DNA from 2 places in the Brevibacillus nigriterrae genome. Region 2 is predicted to be linked to the other one. Evidence: riboswitches for the same ligand, from Rfam matches in the RefSeq annotation. Region 2 holds a riboswitch; the other holds the start of a gene.
The links. Region 2 has a riboswitch for cyclic di-GMP ahead of ACPW7N_RS21465 (methyl-accepting chemotaxis protein). Riboswitches for the same ligand answer to the same signal wherever they lie in the genome.
Positions count from the first base shown of each region.

Region 1: linked by a shared signal. The riboswitch ahead of ACPW7N_RS15515 (protoglobin domain-containing protein) and the one ahead of ACPW7N_RS21465 (methyl-accepting chemotaxis protein) in region 2 are both predicted to bind cyclic di-GMP.

Region 1 covers NZ_JBNCMT010000020.1:29,899-35,853, forward strand. Annotated here, with positions in the region: gene ACPW7N_RS15500 (SpoIIE family protein phosphatase) at 93-1,928, shown strand; gene ACPW7N_RS15505 (ATP-binding protein) at 1,952-2,383, shown strand; gene ACPW7N_RS15510 (STAS domain-containing protein) at 2,380-2,772, shown strand; cyclic di-GMP riboswitch class II at 2,943-3,025, shown strand; gene ACPW7N_RS15515 (protoglobin domain-containing protein) at 3,036-4,349, shown strand; gene ACPW7N_RS15520 (PilZ domain-containing protein) at 4,392-4,763, shown strand; gene ACPW7N_RS15525 (class I SAM-dependent methyltransferase) at 4,983-5,549, shown strand; gene ACPW7N_RS15530 (DedA family protein) at 5,568-5,955, shown strand, end outside.
Region 2 covers NZ_JBNCMT010000035.1:21,087-27,041, forward strand. Annotated here, with positions in the region: gene tatA (twin-arginine translocase TatA/TatE family subunit) at 18-236, shown strand; gene moaA (GTP 3',8-cyclase MoaA) at 233-1,237, shown strand; cyclic di-GMP riboswitch class I at 1,537-1,622, shown strand; gene ACPW7N_RS21465 (methyl-accepting chemotaxis protein) at 1,798-3,309, shown strand; gene ACPW7N_RS21470 (hydrogenase maturation protein) at 3,333-5,072, shown strand; gene ACPW7N_RS21475 (alpha/beta hydrolase) at 5,195-5,955, shown strand, end outside.

The sequences.
Region 1 (5,955 bases), on a different contig from region 2:
AAATAGCCTGTATTGTCCTTTTAAATTTTGCTAGGTATCATTTTGGTAAGCTTAGCAAGGTTGTAAGCGCTTATCGGGAAGGGAGGCCACTTGTGGATTTATCGCTCTTTCGCAATACCTTATACCCTTGTCAGACGATTGATCGGATTGTTTCATTGATTGTGGATTCCATGAATGTTGCGTATTGCTCAGTCTCTCTATTTTTCGAAGGGAAGACAGTAGTTGTTTCTGAAAAAGGAGAAAAACGTCAAAATTTGTCGGATTATCCATTTCAATTATCAGTTCCTTTAACTACGAAACATTCTGTGCATATAGGATCACTCTGCCTGTTTGATACACGACAAAGAGAAATGAAGGAAAAGGAGTATCAGATGCTTCAGGAATATGGACGTCTCCTGGTTTGTGAGCTTGAGGAAAAAAAGCAACAAATGGATTTTCTTTTGGAAGAGAGTGTGCAGCGGTATAAATCACTATTTGAGCAGAATCGGGATGCTATATTTTCGATTGATTCGGCAGGGGTTTTTACGAGTGTAAATCCCGCCGTTGAGAGAATCATCGGGTACTCACCTGAAGAGCTGATTGGAAAAGCGATTTTCGCCATTATGAGCGATGAGCGTGTAAAGACAATTATGGAATATTTTGCGAATACGATGAACGGAGAGACGCAAGAATTCCACACGAAAATCACACATAAAGCGGGCTATAAAGTTGATCTACTCGTGAAAACGTCACCGATATTTGTAGACGATCAAATCACGGGTGCATTCGTGGTGGCCAAGGATATAACGGAACATATTCGCCAGGAAATGATCTTAAAGCAAACGTTGATGGAGCTTGCTGATCTGAAACTGGCTTTGGACGAATCTGCGTTGGTCTCTATTACAAATGAAAACGCCATAATTACGTACGTTAACGATAATTTTTGCAGGTTGTCCAAATATACGAGAGATGAGCTGATTGGACAACATTACTCGATTATCGATACGGAAGAGAATGCGCCTGATTTTTTTGGGCAAGTAAGTAAAGTAATTACGCAAGGGATCGTGTGGAAAGGTGAGATCCAGAACAGAGCCAAAGATGGTTCGATTTTCTGGGTGGAAACAACGATTGTTCCTTTTTTAAATGAAGAAAAACGCCCTTATCAATATGTAACCATCAAACAGGACATCACTGCTCGCAAACTGGCGGAGGAAAAGATTTTGCATGAACTGGAATTAGCCAAGAAAGTCCAGCGAAGTGTGTTGACCCCGCCCCTGCAAAATGCAGATATCTCAATTGAAGCCAGGTATCAGCCTTCTGAACAGTTGTCTGGTGATATGTATAGCTGGTATCCAATCGATGAGCATCGGTATGGAATCATCATACTTGATGTGATGGGGCATGGTGTGTCAGCATCACTTGTGATTATGTCCATCCGTGCCTTGCTTCGGGGCTTGATCACCCGTGTGACTGATCCTGGAAAGGTAATGGAAGAATTGAATTCACATATGCTTACCCTTTTCGCAGACGAAGAACAACCGATGGTCACTTTTGTCACTGGTTTGTATGTAGTGATCGATACAAAGCAAAAAACAATTGAATATGTGAATGCAGGGCATCCAACAGGCTATCTTCACCAGAAGGGAGAGCTGAAACTTTTAGATGTAGGGAACATTCCGTTAGGGGTTCTCGACTCCTTCCCGTTTCAAAAAGGCAAGCTGACCTACCAAGAAACATGTAATCTATTATTGTATACAGACGGATTATTGGCAGCTTACGGACCATCACCTGCGAATAGTAGAGAAAAGCTTGAGCGCATGATTATTGCTTATAGCCTTGAAGGCCACCAATCGTTATTCGACCGACTGCTTGATGCGAAAACAACTGACTTGACGACTAAAGACGATATTTGTGTGGTATCGGTGTGTATGCCAGGTGAGACACACTAACAATTTTTTGGGGGAGGTAGCTCGTGATACATGTTCAAATAGAGTGTCCTGCGACAGTAGAGATGGTAGAGTTTCTTGATCAAATTTGTGAATGGACAGTCATGAGGGTAAATCAAGTAGAGACCAAAAGGCTCGTTCTTGCTGCTCATGAGGCAATCATTAATTCAGTGGAAGCAATGAAACGTTGTCACGGCGAGGCGTATAGAGAGCAAAATATATCATTGAAAATAGATGTGAAACAAGAAGAGATAGAAATCAAAATCATCGATTCTGCAGGCGGATTGCCGCTTGAAGTACAAAAAAAACTGGAAGAGCGATGTATGGAGGACCTGATTTGGGAAGAGGACGGTAGAGGAATTTTGTTCATGCGTCATTTAGTTGATGATGTCTGGCATGACCATGCGGAAGATGGTCGGTTTATTATGGGTTTGAGAAAGCGGGTGACGCAAAAATGAATAACTTGTCCAACAATTCCACTCCTGTGGAGATACAGGTTCAAAATGGTAACGGTTATCAAAAAATCAGTATAAAAGGAAAACTGTTATTCGGAAGTACCAACTCGGTCAAAAACAAGCTGAAAGAATTTATTGGTCAAGCAGATGGATTCATAATTGATTTGACAGAGTTGCAATTTATTGACAGCACCGGTTTCGGGGTATTAATTAACTTCGCCAAGTTAGTTGGAATCCAAAAGATTGCCATCGTTATCCAGGACGAAATCATCCGTGAGCTGTTCATGATCTCCAAGCTGAACCTGCTCTTCCCACTAACAGCTTCGGTTGATGAAGCCATCGCAGCCTTGCGAAATGGGTACAATGCTACGATTCGAATTGATGAGTATTAAGGTATTGACCAAGCCGGCCATTGAGTCGGCATTTTTAATGGAAATATATACAAAAAATGCATAAAAAAGAGTCGAAATTTGTAGAAATTACTTGTAAATTGCTAAGAATGTATATATATTAAATATTACCAATATAACAATGTTGAAAAATGCCATTCTTACAAATATTTTTATCAAATGGGAGCTTTGAAGAATCATCTCTATATGGGCACTTGGATGATTTGGAGCTAGTAGTGCAACCGACCAAAGAGAGGGACGCGACTATGAATTTTTTCTCCAGAGCATTCGGTTCGAAACAAGAGTCGCAAAAGAGATGGATTGATAAGGCGAAAAGCGAAAAAGTAACCGTAAACATAGCCCCAGGAAGCGAAACACATTTGCAAATGAAAATGATCCAGCTTACTGAAGAGGAAATTCAAATTGCTAAATCCATTCAATCGTTGATTCGTACAAATGTGGACGCAATCGTATCAAGCTTTTACCAATCGGTATTGGAAGTAGAACTCTTGAAGCAAATTATTCAGCGACACAGTACCATTGATAAACTGAAAGTTACTCTGCAAAATCATGTCATTGAGATGTTTAACGGGCGTATCGACAAGGAGTTCCTCCAACGCCGTATTCGTGTAGCCGAACGACATGTACACATCGGGCTTGCTCCCAAGTGGTATATGGGTGCATTTCAGAATTTGCAGAATACATTAGTAGATATTGTTCATCAGAATATTACAGATAGCGAAGAAATGATCCGGATTACCAAGGTTGTTACCAAAATCCTCAATTTCGAGCAACAGCTTGTGTTGGAAGCGTACGAAAAGGAAAATATGCGCCAACAAGAAATGCAATATGAAAAGGTAAAAGAAGAATTAAAGAGCAAGGTTCTTTCCTTAAGCGAAGAATTGGCAGCGCTAACAGAACAGACAAGTGCTTCGGTTGAACAGCTTGTGGCGAATAGCAACGAGGTAAATCATCAATTTCGCCAAAGTGCATTAAAATCAAAAGATAGTCAGGAACTCGCCTACAAAGGACAAGATCGCCTGAATTATTTGGAGAAGCGGATCGAAGAGATTTTCACAAGCACCCAGCAGATGGAAGAGACTGTCATCAAGCTAAATGAATCCTCCAATCAAATTCGCCATGTCATCGGATTAGTTCAGGATATTGCCGAGCAAACAAACCTCCTTGCTTTGAACTCAGCAATCGAGGCGGCCCGTGCAGGTGAACATGGCCGTGGCTTCTCGGTTGTTGCCGGTGAAGTTCGCAAGCTTTCGGAGCAAACCAAACATTCCATCAAACAGATTACTGAGCTTATCGCTCAATCTAGCAAATTCTCAGAAGAAGTAGTAGAATCGATTAAAGAGGTTCAGACTTTGGTTGAGACAGGGCAGGTTGAATCGAAAGCAACGAAGGAAGCTTTTGATCAGATTGTAAAGTCTATGGGAAGCAGTATTGCAGATATTCAGAATGTCGAAGAACAGATCGGACAATTAGTCTTTGTCATCGAAGAAATTGGTTCAGCGACGATCAAGGTTTCTTCATCTGCAGAAGCATTAAATCATGCTGCCAGACACGTTTAGTTCGATCAGAGGTGGACCGTTACATGGATGGAGGGAGTATTTGTGGAATATAAACGCAAAGAGATGTTCCGCATGGTGTTCAATAATCCATTAGATGCGAAGTCCACAATTGTTGAAATAAACGGCGTGAATGATATTCAAATGGAAGAGCACGTCTTCCTTCACGATATAAGCCTTCATGGTGCCAAGTTTGAATGCAAACAAGACCTTCCAAGTGATAAAGCAAAAATTCGCATTTTGCTTTCATTTGTACTAATTGACAAGCAGTTAAACCTGATTGGTGACATTGTGTGGAAGAAACCAAGTGGCAAGGACTTTGCTTACGGAGTTCAATTTGATGTAGATAAATCGATCGAATCAGAATTGTTGTGGGAATTAAAGCAGTTTGCCAAACGCAATATACAACGGAAATAAATAGAGTCTACTCAAAAGAGTCTACCTTATTGGTAGGCTCTTTTTCATTTACTGCCGGAAGGAACTAGCGGCAATATATCCGTCTTGGGTCTGATGGATCCTCCGCCAACAGTCAAGTGCATAATCCGGCGCACGCTCGTTTTTGGATCGCCATTATTCCACGATAATGAAGGCAATGAATTTATCTTTTTCTTATCCAGCTTTTGGGGGTGCAGTAACTTGTTAAGTGCAGCAAATAGCCGTTATACCTTTTTGACCAAGTTTCTTCAATCACCAGGTCAAATTGGCAGTGTGACACCCAGTTCAACCTTTTTGACCAAAAAAATGTTTGAAAACGTTGACTGGAATGAAATTGATCTCATTGTTGAATTAGGTGCTGGCACAGGAGTGTTTACAGAATATATCAGTCTTCATAAAAAAACAGCAACAACAGCAGTAATCATTGAGAAAGACGATGAAATGCGCAGTGCTTTGAAACGGCAATATCCTTCGTTTCATTTCGGTACGGAGGCCGAAGATTTGGCAGAGTTTACCCAAGAACGAAATTGCAAACAAGTCGATTGCATTATATCAGGCTTGCCGTTTGCGAATTTCTCACCAGCGGAGGGAGAGAGGATCTTGCAAGCTAGCCTTCGTACGTTAAAACCTGGCGGGCTTTTTATTGCTTTTCAATATTCGCTTCAGATGAAGAAGATGCTGGAGAAACATTTTCAAGAAGTGACCATCGAGTTTGTCCCATTCAATCTTCCACCAGCCTTTATCTATACATGCAAGAAAATAAGCTAGTGGGGGGATGAAGTATTCATGGATATGGCATTTGTACTTTCGGGCATTGAGCAATACGGATATGCGGCCCTATTCTTCTTACTTTGGCTTGGAATTGTGGGAATGCCCATTCCAGATGAAGTCGTAGTGATGAGTGGAGGGTTTGTCACTACGTTAGGAATATTGGAACCACTCCCCTCTTTTTTGTTGTGTTATGCGGGAGTAGTAACCGGGCTTTCGATCGGATATGTGATCGGGAGAACCATTGGAGCGCCAGCCTTGCAAACGATCATGCGGAAAAAGAAAATGAGTAACTATGTGGAGAAAGGGAATGCGTTAATACAGCGATATGGAAGCCGATCGTTGATCATTAGCTACTTCTTTCCGGTGGTACGTCATGTTGTCCCTTACCTGGTCGGCATTAATA
Region 2 (5,955 bases):
TACGAGGGGTGAATTTCATGACCAGTATTGGTATTCCTGGGCTCATTTTAATTCTGATTCTTGCATTGGTTTTATTTGGCCCAAAAAAATTGCCTGAAATCGGACGAGCGGTTGGTCAAACGTTAAAAGAGTTTAAAAAATCGACTCGTGAGTTGACATCAGATGTGGTGGAAGAAATGAAAGAACAGCCAGTCAAAAATATCACAACGACTGTGGAAAGCCGAGAACAAAGATGAATAGCCTGCTCGATTCTCTTGAGAGGCCTCTTCAGGATTTACGTATTTCCGTCATTGACCAATGTAATTTTCGCTGTTCATACTGTATGCCGGAAGAAGTGTATGCCCATCGAACATTCCTGAACAAAACGGAACTATTATCTTTTGATGAGATCGAAACAATTGTTCAGGCGTTTGCGCATCTTGGAGTGAACAAATTAAGACTCACAGGTGGAGAACCTTTACTTCGGAAAAACCTTGCAGATTTAATCAGAAAATTATCTGGTATTTTCGGAATTGACGATATTGCTTTAACGACAAACGGCTATTATCTCCCCTTGTATGCTCAAGCGTTAAAAGAGGCTGGATTAAAGCGGGTGAATGTAAGTTTAGACGCAATGGAAGATTCCGTTTTTCAAAAAATGAACGGGAGAAACATCAAAGTCGGTACGATCTTAAACGGAATATTTGCGGCGCAAGAAGCGGGGCTTGAGGTAAAGGTGAATATGGTCGTTCAAAAGGATGTGAACGATCTCCAAATTATACCAATGGTTCATTTTTTTAAAAAGCACAAAATTACGTTAAGGTTTATTGAATTTATGGATGTTGGAAATTCAAATGGTTGGAATATGGATCAAGTGGTCACTGTTCAGGAGATTCATGATCGGATTCAAGCCCAGTATCCTCTAAAAGCAGTCACATCCCGGTATTTTGGAGAAGTGGCGAAGCGCTATCGGCATGTGGGGACCCAAGCTGAAATTGGATATATCTCTTCCGTCTCGAATGCATTTTGTTCAACCTGTACACGGGCTCGTTTGTCTGCTGATGGACAGATTTATACCTGTTTGTTTGCCAACCAAGGATTTGATCTCCGCAAATTAATGAGAGAAGGAGCTTCACTCGAAGAAATTGTATCCTCTGTAAAAGAAATTTGGAATGGACGGACTGACCGGTATTCTGAAGAACGGTTACATTATACAAACAAAGAAAAAAAGATAGAAATGTATTATATTGGTGGTTGAAATATCTTTCTTTCGATTGGAAGCATAAATTTGCCTGAATGGCAGACTTATGCTTCTTTCATTTTCGCTCCCCCTTGTTAGCTTTATCAATCTTCGCCTCCTACATAATATATCTTGAACATGACTATCTTCTAATTCAATAAAGGCCAACGGTGAAATTTGCAATTAATACAACTTGTGGCAAAAAAGTAAATTTAATAATAAAGTGATTTTTTTTACTGTCGTTTATTGTTGTAAAATGTTATTATATTTCAGATGATAAATGGTTAATCTTTCCTATTGTTATCTATAAATTTTACTAGTGACAAAGGCAAACTCATTGAAAGGTGAGGACGCAAAGCCACGGGTCTAAAGCTCTATGAGCCACGATAGCCGGGTTGCCGAATAGCTGATAAGAGGATGGCTATTCTTAGATAGTCATCTTTTTTATTTTCAACATTCACTCTTATCTATTTTTCCAACAAGAAGATGTCAGATTGGCGAAAGAAGTCAAAAAATCTTTTTCAATCAAACCAAGTTGTGTTTGAAATAAATAAATATTGGGAGAGATGAAAGTGTTAATGAGTGTTAAGAATCGCCTTATACTGATTTTGTCTTCAATCGTTTTACTGTGTTCAGGTCTTGTTCATTTTCTTCATCATTCAGTAAATTTATTTCAGCATATGGAAGTTTCAAATGTTGAAAGATCAGGTTTAGTAACAAACGGTTTCCTTGTATTTCCTATGATATTATTTATCGTTACCATTGTGCTTTACCGGATCAATAAAGATCATCCGCTCATTCCACTTTTCAATACACTTACCATTACATTTAGCAGTATCTCCATGATTGCTGGTGGCGATGGGATGGTAGAGTATCATTTTTCCATTTTTATGGTAGTAGCAATAATAGGTTACTACGAGAGTATCAAATTAACATTGATCATGACTGTGATATTTGCGATTCACCATATTGCTGGTTACTTTCTCTTTAGTCAATATGTTTTTGGGAACATGCAGTACTCTTTTTCAATGGTCCTTATCCATGCTTTGTTTTTATTAGGGACTTCTGGTGCAATTATTTGGCAAACAATCCAAAAGCAGAAATTGCTTGATGTCTTGGATGAAAAGGAACAGAGTCAACAAATAGTAAGTGGAATCATAAGAAAATTGTCTTCCACCACTGAAAAACTAATGAATGCTTCTTCTCAATTAAAGAGTAATTATGAATCGAATCAAATGGCTATCAAGGAGATATTTTCCCACATTCAAGAGGTTTCGAGCGGTGCTAGTATCCAAAAAAAGCAAACTATTGATAGTGCACAGATAATCGAAGAAGTAGCATTAAATATTCAACAAATTACAGAAACGTCAACGATTGTATCAAAAGCGTCATTAACGACTACACATGAGGCTGAACATGGTGATGCGATGATACAAAAAACAGTCAAGCAGATGAGTTCGATCAATGACACAGTTAACACTACGTCTGAGACAGTTAAATTGTTGGATAATCGTTCAAGAGAGATCCAGGAAATTGTCGGATTAATAACAAATATTGCTTCGCAAACGAATTTACTGGCATTAAATGCAGCTATCGAGGCAGCAAGAGCGGGAGAGCACGGAAAGGGATTTGCTGTAGTTGCGGATGAAGTAAGAAAATTAGCTGAGGAATCTGCTATCTCTGCAAGCAAGATTGCTGGTATTATTCAGACAATCCAATCGGAGACGAACACATCCATGAAATCCATGGATCAAGTGATCAGTGAAGTAAAAGCCGGATTAGAGCTTGTGCAGGAAACAGGAGAAATATTTGAAAGAATACATACGTCTATTGATGAAGTAGCTGATCAAATTAAGAGGATATCATACTCAACGGAAGGGGTTTCAGGTGGAGCACAAGAAGCATTAGCATCTATTCAAGAAATGGCATCTTTTGCAGAACAAGCATCAACTAACGCTCAAAATATAGCAACCTCATCTGAACAGCAACTATCATCTGTGGAGAATCTTTCTACTCTCATTTCTACACTTAACGAGATTACGTTCGAACTACAAGATTTGATTGAAAAGACGAAAGAATTGAAGTTATAAACATGCCTAGAGGAGTGAGTGTAATGAAAATCCTATTTCTAACTACAGCTCATAACAGTATGAGTCGACGAGCTTATGATGAACTTACCAATATTGGACATCAGGTTGATGTATATCTGGCCATTGGGGATAGTGAAATGATTCAGGCAGTTGAAAAACACAAACCTGATTTAATTGTTGCCCCGATGTTAAAAAAAGCAATACCTGACGTGATTTGGCGTAATCACACTTGTATCATTGTCCACCCTGGGATCAAGGGTGACCGAGGGCCATCATCTTTAGATTGGGCGATATTGCATGGTGCAAGTGAATGGGGGGTAACTTTACTTCAAGCCAATGAAGAGATGGATGCTGGGGACATTTGGGCTTCCGTTAATTTCAAAATGAGAAATGCAAGCAAGAGTAATTTGTACAGACATGAAGTTACAGAAGCAGCTATGAAGGGATTGCTTTTGGCGGTCGAGAGATTTGAAAAAGGTGATTTTAAACCGGAACCACTTGATTACAGTAAAGAGGATGTAAAAGGAACTTTGCTGCCCACAATGAAGCAAGCTGATCGAGCAATTGATTGGTCTATGGGTACAGAGCAAATTGCAAAGAAAATTCGCAGTGGAGATAGTCAACCCGGTGTGTTGGATAAGATTTACGGAGAAGAATATTATTTATTTGGAGCACATGAAGAAGATGTGTTAAAAGGGAACCCCGGCGAAATAATTGCCTGGCGTGATGATGCGATTTGCAGGGCAACGGGTGATGGAGCGATTTGGATTACTCATCTGAAAAGAAAAAGCACCGATAATAGCATCACATTTAAAGTGCCAGCATTTCTTGCATTAGCGGATAAGTTAAGCAATATAGCTGAATCTCCATTAGCTTTCGACGATGAGTACGAGGGTCGAACATACAGAGAAATCTGGTATGAAGAGAAAAACAAAGTAGGCTATTTACACTTTGATTTCTACAATGGAGCTATGAGTACGGAACAGTGTGACAGGCTTCGATTAGCATATCGTGCTTGTTTAAAAAGAGATACAAAAGTGATTGTATTAATGGGTGGATCAGATTTTTGGTCAAACGGTATCCATCTTAACGTGATTGAAGCTGCTGAGAGTCCTGCAGATGAATCATGGAAGAATATCAATGCAATTGATGATTTGGTTCATGAAATTATCACAACAAATTCTCATCTGGTTATCTCAGCTATGCAGGGTAATGCTGGTGCGGGTGGAGTCATTCTGGCACTTGCAGCCGATTATGTATACGCTCGTGAAGGTGTGATCTTAAATCCGCACTACAAAGGAATGGGTAATCTGTACGGGTCTGAGTACTGGACGTATCTGCTACCTAGGAGAGTTGGGGCTCAAAATTCATTTGAAATTACGGAAAAGTGTATTTCTTTAGGCACAAGTTCTGCTAAGAAAATTGGACTCATTGACGGAGCTTTTGGCGAAAGTACAGATAGTTTTTCTTATGCTGTGGCGGAAATAGCGGAGAAGCTTGCTTGTTGTACTGATTACCAGCATTTGCTAGATGCTAAAAAGGAAATGCGGATGAAGGATGAACAAGTAAAGCCACTGGAGCAATATCGAAAAGAAGAGTTAGATAAGATGTGGGAGAACTTTTATTCACCAGATTCTCTCTATCATGAAGCACGCAAACGGTTTGTTTATAAAACATGTCCAACGTGCAGTGAGGTAGTAATCAATCGTATTAGTCCGCTAACTATTCATGTTTTACAGGAAGTTGCTGTTAGTGCAGATTAGATGAAACATCCAAACAGTTGTCGCAGGGTTTTCTCTGTGATGGCTGTTTTTTTATTGCTTGAATAATTTGGTTCGAAAAAGATCAAAACATAAAAAAATGCTTGAATCAAAGGGGTACCTTCATGAAAAAGATGCTAATTAAAAAATTAACCGTAATTTCAAGCGTAACACTCATGATGTTAGCAACAGGTTGTGGGAATTCAACGGAGTTCAGACACTCTGATTCTTTTGATGTCGCCCCCACATCAGTAGGTGCTGTTGCTGCAGAACAGGGTGTACCTGCAAGTCTATCACCAAAGGTAGTATTAGAGCCGGAAGCTCAAAAGATCGTTGACGCTACCGCCAACCCTCCCTATTTGAACGAACTTGGTCCCGAAAAAGCACGGGAAGCCTTAAACAAACTTCAATCGGGTCCCGTTAAAAAGCTGCCCGTAGATGAAAAAGACCTTACGATCAAAGGGGGGCCAACAGGTGAGGTATCTCTGAAAATCGTACGGCCCAAAAATGTGAAAGGCAATCTCCCTGTCATTTTATATATCCATGGAGGAGGTTGGGTGTTAGGGAATGAACAGACGCATGACCGTTTGATTCGTGATCTGGCTGTGGGGTCACAATCCGTTGTCGTTTTCCCAAAATACAGTCTCTCACCGGAAGCCAAATACCCCGTCGCAATCGAGCAGGTCTACACTGCATTAAAGTGGATTGCAGAAAACGGCAAAAAGTACGGTATGAATCCGGATAAACTGACGGTGGCAGGTGACAGTGTAGGTGGCAATATGACCGCTGCTGTCACTCTGATGGCCAAAGATCGTGGCGGTCCGCCGATTCATAAGCAACTGCTTTTTTATCCCGTAACCGATGCATCGTTTGATACAGAATCATA